DNA from 2 places in the Pseudonocardia sp. ICBG162 genome. Region 1 is predicted to be linked to the other one. Evidence: riboswitches for the same ligand, from Rfam matches in the RefSeq annotation. Region 1 holds a riboswitch; the other holds the start of a gene.

What was found. A riboswitch is a leader RNA that binds a small molecule or an ion and turns the genes downstream of it on or off. The one in region 1 is predicted to bind S-adenosylmethionine.
Region 2: it holds a riboswitch for S-adenosylmethionine, as region 1 does, so the genes downstream of both, KPL60_RS11465 (aminotransferase class V-fold PLP-dependent enzyme) here and KPL60_RS35130 (putative leader peptide) in region 1, are expected to answer to the same signal.

Annotation. Positions count from the first base shown of each region.
Region 1 covers NZ_JAHLJD010000017.1:385,518-389,699, forward strand. Annotated here, with positions in the region: gene KPL60_RS15895 (NtaA/DmoA family FMN-dependent monooxygenase) at 1-1,320, opposite strand, end outside; gene KPL60_RS15900 (LLM class flavin-dependent oxidoreductase) at 1,317-2,576, opposite strand; gene KPL60_RS35130 (putative leader peptide) at 2,716-2,814, opposite strand; SAM riboswitch class I at 2,820-2,915, opposite strand; gene KPL60_RS15905 (ABC transporter substrate-binding protein) at 3,486-4,182, shown strand, end outside.
Region 2 covers NZ_JAHLJD010000013.1:1,815,926-1,820,107, forward strand. Annotated here, with positions in the region: gene KPL60_RS11450 (antibiotic biosynthesis monooxygenase) at 103-507, opposite strand; gene KPL60_RS11455 (helix-turn-helix transcriptional regulator) at 613-990, shown strand; gene KPL60_RS11460 (Fur family transcriptional regulator) at 987-1,439, shown strand; gene KPL60_RS11465 (aminotransferase class V-fold PLP-dependent enzyme) at 1,450-2,817, opposite strand; SAM riboswitch class IV at 2,861-2,975, opposite strand; gene KPL60_RS11470 (hypothetical protein) at 3,050-3,685, shown strand; gene KPL60_RS11475 (DUF2795 domain-containing protein) at 3,766-3,966, shown strand; gene KPL60_RS11480 (hypothetical protein) at 4,004-4,182, opposite strand, start outside.

The sequences.
Region 1 (4,182 bases):
CTCGCGCAGCGTCGCGCCGGGGGTGTAGTCGGTCCGGAACACTCCGCGCTCCTGCAGGATCGGGACGACCTTCTCCACGACCTCGTCGAGGCCGGACGGGGTGACGTGGGAGCCGAGGATGAAGCCGTCGGAGGCGTCGGCCTGCACGTAGCGGTCGATCTCGTCGGCGACGTGCTCCGGGGTCCCGACGAACACCGCGCGGTCGAAGACGTGCTTGACGGTCTCGCGCAGGGAGTACCCGTGGGCGGCGGCGAGCTCGCGCCAGGCGGCGACGGTCGCGTGGGCGTCCTGGGTCAGCGGGGCCCGGCCCTCGATCCACTTCGGGGCGTCGGGGGTGGGGTCGACGTCGGGCAGCGGGCCGTCCGGGTCGTAGGCGGACAGGTCCCGGTTCCACACCATCTCGGCGAGCACGATCGAGGTCCACGGGTCGACCTGCTGGTCGTGGATGTGGGCGTGCCGTTCGCGGGCCTCGGCGTCGGTGTCGCCGAGGACGACGCCCGCGCTGGGCAGGATCCGCACCTCGTCGGGGTCGCGGCCGGCCTTCCGGACGCGGGCCTTGACGTCGTCGTAGAAGGCGCGGGCCTCGTCGAACTTCTGGTAGCGGGAGAAGATCGCGTCGGCGGACGCGGCGGCGAAGTCGCGCCCGGCCGGGGACTCCCCGGCCTGCAGCACCACCGGGTGGCCCTGCGGGCTGCGCGGGGTGGTGAAGCGCCCGGCGATGTCGAACTGGTTGCCCGAGACCGCGAAGTCGCCGACGTGGCCGTCGCGCAGGAAGGTGCCCGACGCGGGGTCGGCGACGACGGCGTCGGAGCCCCAGGAGTCCCACAGCGCGCGGACCGCGGCGAGGGTCTCCCCCGCGCGCTCGTAGCGCTGGTGGTGGCCGAGGAACGCGCCGCGGCGGAAGTTCTCGCCGGTGGGGGCGTCGGAGCTGGTCACGACGTTCCACGCGGCCCGGCCGCCGGAGAGCAGGTCGAGCGTGGCGAACTTGCGGGCCAGCTCGTAGGGCTCGTTGAAGGTGGAGTTGATCGTCCCGGCCAGCCCGATGTGCTCGGTGACCGCGGCCAGCGCGGCGAGCACGGTGAAGGTGTCCGGGCGCCCGACGACGTCGGAGTCGAACACCTCACCGCCGCGGGTGCGCAGCCGCAGCCCCTCGGCGAGGAAAAGCAGGTCGAGCCTCCCGCGCTCGGCGGTGCGCGCCCAGTGCTCGAAGGACTCCCAGTCGATGTGGCTGCCGGAGGCGGGGTCGCTCCAGACGGTGTCGTGGTTGACGCCCGGGAAGTAGGCGCCGAGCACGATCTGCTTCCTGCCGGTCCTGGTCATGCGGTCGCTCCGGAGAGGGTCGGTACGGCGGTGGGATCCGCTCCCGGGGCGTAGCGGCTGACCGGGCGGGTCAGGCCGAAGCGCGCGCGCAGGGTGGTCTCGCCGTAGGTGGTGCGGAAGGCGCCGCGGGCCTGCAGCTCGGGCACCAGGCCGTCGACGACCGCGTCGAGGTCGGTCGGGAGGACGGCCGGGCGCAGGCGGTAGCCGTCGAGGCCGGCACGGCGCCAGGACAGCAGGGTGTCGGCGAACCCGGTCGGGGTGGTGGCGAGGACGACGGCGTCGGAGGAGATCGGGTCGAGGGCGTCGAGGCGGGCGAGCCGGTCGCGGGCGGCGCGTTCGGTCGCCTCGAGGACCACGACGACGTCGCCGAGGATCCGCAGCGGCGGTGCGGTGCGGCCCACGGCGGCCTCGGCGGCCCGGACCTGGGCGACGATGCGGGCGGCGTCGTCGGCGTCGTGCGGGGTGGTGAACACGACGTCGCCGACCCGGGCGGCGAGCAGCGCCGGGGCGTAGCCGTGGGCCAGCGAGACGACCAGCGGCTGGCCCTGCGGCGGGCGCGGCACGATCGACGGCCCGGCGACGCCGAAGTGCTCCCCGGCGAAGTCGACCCGGTGCAGCTTGTCCCGGTCGACGAAGCGCCCGGTCAGGGCGTCGCGGATCTCGGCGTCGTCCTCCCAGGAGTCCCAGAGCCTGCGCACCACCTCGACGGCGTCGGCGGCCTCGCCGAACAGCTCGGCGACGAGCTCACGGGCGGCCGGGGTGTCGAGGTCGGCGCGGCGCAGGCCGGGGACGGTGCGGCGGCCGAAGTGGGCGGCCTCGTCGGCGCGCACCGAGGTCTGCACCCGCCAGCCGGCGCGGCCGCGGCTGTCGTGGTCGAGGGTGGACAGCGCCGACGCGACGTGGAACGGCTCGGTGTGGGTGGTGGTGACGGTCGGGACCAGCCCGATCCGTGAGGTCAGCGGCGCGAGGAAGGCGGCGACGAGGGAGGCGTCGAGCCGGCCCTGCACCCGGTCGGTGCGCCGGTCGGCGCCGCTCAGGTGGTCCCCGGACTGCAGCCCGAGTGCGTCCTCGATCGTGAGCAGGTCCAGCAGCCCGCGCTCGGCGGTGCGGGCCAGGTCGGTCCAGTAGCGGGCGGTGAACAGCTCGCCGGGGCGGGCGCCGGGCTCGCGCCAGGCGGCGGGGTGCCAGCCGGCACCCTCGAGCGCGACGGCCAGGTGCAGAGGGCCGTCGCCGGTGGTGGTGTCCGATGTGGACATACGGCATCGCTTTCTCGTCGCACGGGGGCACGACGGGACGACAAGGACGTCGGGGCGGCCCGCGGGACGCGGCGGCCGGGACGGGTGGCCGTCGTGGACGGCCGGGACGGGGTGGGCGGGGCGCCCGGCGGGACGCCGGTCAGGCCCGACAGGTGGCGCCCGCGACCCGCATCAGGTCGACGTGGCGGCGGTACCGGGGATGGTGCGCGGCACGCACCTGCTCGGCGACCGTGCGCATGGGTTCCTCCATCGAACCCGGCTGGAGCACCCGCTCCCGCGTGCTGCGGGGGGTTGCTGCGGCGTCGTCGAGCCGGGTCTCTCGGCCGCTCCGGATGGTGTGCGATCCGACTGTAGGTTTCCGGTGCCCGACGGTGTCAACCCGCATCACAGTCGAGTGACCTGCGCCGCAGCAAGTCTCCCGACCTGCGGAACCGCCACCCGGATGCCAGGGAAGATGTCCGGACACGCTGACCGTGTTCCTGGTTGGTGGACGCCGGGTTGTCCGGAGAGGTGACCACCGCGCACCCTGGTCGGGTGACGATGAGCCAGCGGCGGCCCTCGCGCCCCGCACGGCTCGTGGGGGACGCGACGGCCCCCGTCACCCAGCGGCAGGCGCGCACGGCGTGGCGCGCTGTGCCCCTGCGCCCTACCGGCCTCGAGCCGTTCTGGCCGAGCCGGCGCGCGCCCGCCTACAGCGAACTCTGTCGCTGACCGGTCTCCCGTCCCGCGGGCCGTAACGCCACGCCCCCGGCGTGCGAGGCACCCGCCGGACCGGGAACCGCCCGCCGGACACCACTCCGGCCCGCCACCCGTCCCGTACCCCGGCACGCCCTCCCAGGGCCGGCCGGCCCCGGCGCGCAGCGGTCGTCCCGACCGCCCGCCGCCCCCACGGAAGGACCCCGTCCCGCGATGTCCCCGCACGTCCTGCGTCCCGGATCCCGGGCGCGCACCGCCGCCGTCCTGCTCGCGCTGCTCACCGCGCTCGGGCTGCTGGCCGGCTGCTCCCGCGCCGACGAGAGCACCACCGCCGCGGGAGCCACCTCCCCCGCGACCGAGGTCCGCCTCGGCTACTTCCCGAACATCACCCACGCCCCCGCGCTGGTCGGGGTGAAGCAGGGCCTGTTCGCCGCCGAGCTGGGGAACACGAAGCTCACCACCCAGACGTTCAACGCCGGCCCGGACCAGGTCAACGCCCTGCTCGGCGGCTCGATCGACGTCGCGTTCATCGGTTCCGGCCCGGCGATCAACGCCTTCACCAAGTCGAACGGCGAGGCCGTGCGCCTCGTCGCGGGATCCACCTCGGCCGGCGCCCAGCTGGTGACCAGCCCGGACATCACCTCCCCCGAGCAGCTCAAGGGCAAGATCATCGCGACGCCGCAGCTGGGCAACACCCAGGACATCGCGCTGAAGACCTGGCTGTCGGAGAACAAGCTCCCGATCGGGCAGGGCCCGGCCGCGGTGACCGTGCAGAACATCGAGAACCCGCAGACCCTCGACCTGTTCAAGCAGGGCAAGGTCGCCGGCGGCTGGCTGCCCGAGCCGTGGAGCTCGCGCCTGGTCGACGCCGGGGCGAAGGTCCTGGTCGACGAGAAGTCCCTGTGGCCCG
Region 2 (4,182 bases), on a different contig from region 1:
CCGGGAGCGCGGGAAGCCCGTCACCCGTCCGGCTGTGGACGGTCCCGGCTCGCGCCGGGCGTCGAGCGCGCGCTGTGGACAACCCGGCCCCTCCGCCGCACCTCACACACGTTCCTGCGACCTCGCACGCTCTGCAGCGGCTGCGAGGTCGCAGGACGGTGTGCGAGGTCGGGGGTTCAGCTCAGCAGGCTGGGGTGGTGGACGGGGGTGGCGCGGGGGGGTGACCGTGATCAGGGACTCGTAGGTCGCCTCGGTGGTCGTGTCGGCCTCGGCCAGCAGCGGGTGCACGTGCTCACGGACCTCGAACGGCCCCAGGGCGCGCCGGTAGGCGTCGACGGAGTCGAAGCGGACGGTCAGGACCCACTGCCCGGCGTCCTCGATCGCCCGGCCCGCCTCACCCCCGCGGCAGCCCGGCCGGGCGGCCAGGAGCTCCAGGGCACGGGCCGCGCGCGTGGTGAACGCGGACTCCTCGGAGGGGGACACGCGGAAGCGGCAGACCAGCAGCACGGCGCGACGATAACGAACACGCCTACCATGTCGGGTGCGGCCGGCACGGCACAGCAGCGCCGGGGGGTGTGGCCGCCGCCTCCGGGGAACGGACGGGTCCACCACATGTCTGCCGCAGCCCAGACCACGCACGCACCGGGAGCCGGCCCGGGTGCGGACGACGACCACCACCCCGCGCCCGAGCCCGGCCCGACCCGCGACCCGCGCACCCTCGCCGCCGCGGGCGACCTGCTGCGGGCACTCGCCGCACCGGTCCGGATCGCCATCGTCCTGCAGCTGCTGGAACACTCCCGGTGCGTCCACGACCTGGTGGACGCGCTCGGGGTCACCCAGCCCCTGATCAGCCAGCACCTGCGGGTCCTCAAGGCCGCCGGGGTGGTCGAGGGCGAGCGGAAGGGCCGTGAGGTGCTGTACTCGCTGGTGGACGACCACCTGGCGCACATCGTGGTGGACGCCGTCGCCCACGTCGAGGAGGACACGTGACGGAGACGACCGACCGGACGACCGCGGCGACGATCACACAGCGGTCCACCGCCGGGCCGCGCGGCATCCGCGCCACCCGGCAGCGGGCCGCCGTCACCGCGCTGCTCGACCGCCTGGAGGACTTCCGGTCCGCCCAGGAGATCCACGAGGAGCTGCGGCGCGCCGGTGAGGGCATCGGCCTGACCACGGTCTACCGGACCCTGCAGACCCTCGCCGACGGCGGCGAGGTCGACGTGCTGCGGGTCGCGTCCGGCGAGGCGGTCTACCGGCGCTGCGAGACCGAGCACCACCACCATCACCTGGTGTGCCGCCGGTGCGGCGCCGCCGTCGAGATCGAGGGCCCCGCGGTGGAGTCCTGGACCGAGTCGGTCGCGCAGAAGCACGGCTTCACCGAGGTGTCGCACACCCTGGAGATCTTCGGCCTCTGCGGCCGCTGCTCGGCGGGCTGACGCCCCGGGCTCAGTCCCCGCAGCCGGGGACGGCGGGCAGCTCCCGGTCCCGGGCGAACGGGTCGGCCGGGCGCGGGTCCGGGGTGGGCGCCCACCGGCCGTCGACGAGGGCGTAGGTCCAGGCCGGACCGCGCCGCGCCAGGTCGGTCAGCGCGTCGACCAGCCGGTCGACGTCGGAGGGGCCGGTGCGCAGGCCCAGCGAGGCGCGCACCGCGTCGCCGCCGCCGGTGAGCCGCTCCAGCAGCGGGTGCGCGCAGAACCGCCCGTCGCGGACGCCGATGCCGTACTCGGCGGACAGCGCCGCCGCGACGAGGCCCGCGGGCAGCTCGCCGAGGGTGAACGAGACGGTCGCGGTGCGGTCGGCGTCGGGCCCGTCGTCGAAGCAGGACAGGACCCGCAGGCCGGGGACGGTCGCCAGGCCCGCGCGCAGCCGGGCGGCGAGCTCGCGCTCGTGGGCGGGCACGGCGTCGTCGATCAGGTCCTCGAGGGTGCGGCAGGCCGCGCCCAGCGCAGCGGCGCCGAGCACGTTCGGGGTGCCGCCCTCGTGGCGCTGCGGTGCGGGCAGCCACTCGGTGACGGTCTCCCCACCGGCCACGGCGACCGAGCGGACCGCTCCCCCGCCCGCGACGTGCGGCTCGGCGGCGTCGAGCCAGTCCCGGCGACCGACGAGGACCCCGGCGCCGTAGGGCGCGTAGAGCTTGTGCCCGGACAGCGCGACGTAGTCCGCGCCCCACCCGGCCAGGTCGACGCGCCGGTGCGGGGCGAGCTGCGCGGCGTCGACGCACAGCCGGGCGCCTGCGGCGTGCGCGATCCGGGCGATCTCGGCGACCGGGAGGAGCTCGCCGGTCACGTTGGACGCACCGGTGACCGCGACCAGCGCGGCGTCGGGACGGGCGGCGAGCTCGGCCCGCAGCGCGTCGAGGGTCGCGGCGATGCTGCGACCGGCCCGCACGACCCGGTGCTCGGCGCCGCCGGTACCGCCCCGCCAGGCCAGCAGCGTCGCGTGGTGCTCCAGGTCGAGGGTCACCACCGGGCCGGGCACGGCGCGGGCGAGCAGGCCGAGCGCGTCGGTGGTGTTGCGGGTGAACACCACGACGTCGTCGGCGCGGGCCCGGACGAACCGGGCGACGTCGGCGCGGGCGTTCTCCACCAGGGCGGTGCAGACCTTCGAGGTCCAGCCGGCGCCGCGGTGCACGCTGCCGTGGTAGGGCAGCACCTGCGCGACGTGCGCGGCGACGCTCTCCAGCGCCGGCGCCGACGCGGCGGAGTCGAGGTCGCAGTAGCGGGCCCACCCGCCGTCGACGAGCGGGACGGTGAGGTCCGCGCCGACGACACGGGGCAGCGCGTGCTGGACGGAACGCGACAGGGCGAGGGTCATGATCGGGCCTCCGGCCGATCTCGGGGACCCGGCGTGGCGCACGGATCCGCGCTTGCCGACTGCGGGTGTCGCGTCGGCCCGGTCATCACCCGGGGCACCCCACCGCGGAGGAGGGTTGCCGTCCAGCGAGCCGGGGCTTCGCGCTGGCACTCGTGACCTTCGCCGCCGAAGCTAGCAGACCGTCTCAGAAGGAGACACCGTGACCGTCGCCACCCCGGATAGCGTCTGAAAGATGACCGACACGCAACCCGCCCCGGGCACGGTACGGCGGATCGACGTCCCGGAGTCCGGCGAGCTTGCCCAGCTGGCGGCGGTGTTCGACGACCTGCAGTACGTGCTGCAGTGCTGCGAGCACCTGGTGACCGCGCTCGGCGGTCCGGAGTCCGGCCCGGTCCGGGTGGCCGCCGACCCGGCCCTGGTCGAGGCACTGTGGACCGGCGCGGTGATCGGCTACGTGCGCTGCTTCTCCGGCCGCACCAAGACCCTCACGAAGGACGACCTGTCCACCCTGGAGCTCGAGGGTGACGTCACCGGGTTCCACGACATGATGTCGACGCTGCGCGACCACTACGCGTCGCGGCACGTCAACCCGCGTGAGTCCTACGAGATCGGCGTCGCCCAGTCCAACGACGGCGCCCCGCGCGGTGTCGCGGTCGTCTCCACCCCGCGCCCCCAGGTCGACGAGACCACGGTGCGGCTGCTCGGCCGGGTCGCCTACGGCCTGTCCGGGCTGGTGGACGCGCGGATGACCAAGGCCCAGAACGACGTGCTGGGCGTGGCGCACGCGATGACCGCGGGCCAGCTGGCGGCGCTGCCGATCGTGCACCTCAGCGACGCCGGGGAGGCGGACCCCGCCGGGGAGGGCTGACCGTCGTGCGGCCGTCCCGTGCATGGACGGCCGCACACCGGCTATCCGGTCACCGAACGTCCACGACGAGAGGTGACCCCATGACATCCCGTACGACGACCGCCGACGCCGTCCGCAGCGCTCTGCACGGTCTCGAGTTCCCCGCCTCCAAGGACGACCTGGCGTGGACCGCCGAGCGCAACGGCGCCGACGCCGCGACGGTCGAGGCCCTGCGTTCGGCACCGGCCGAGGACTACACCTCGGTCGACGCCGTCGTCGCGGCCGTCGACACCGGCGAGTGACGGGTCCGGCCGGGGGTGCGCCCCCGGCCGGGCGGTCTCAGCTCCCGACCAGCTCCGCGCGCATGCTCGACGCCGAGGACACGACCAGCATCAGCAGGGTGCCCATCGGCCCCTCGCCCAGCCCGGCCGCGGGGAAGGCGTAGCGCAGCGTCACGTCCCAGCCGCGCTCGCCGCGCACCACCCGGGGCGTGCCGAACAGGCCCTCCCCCACCCCGA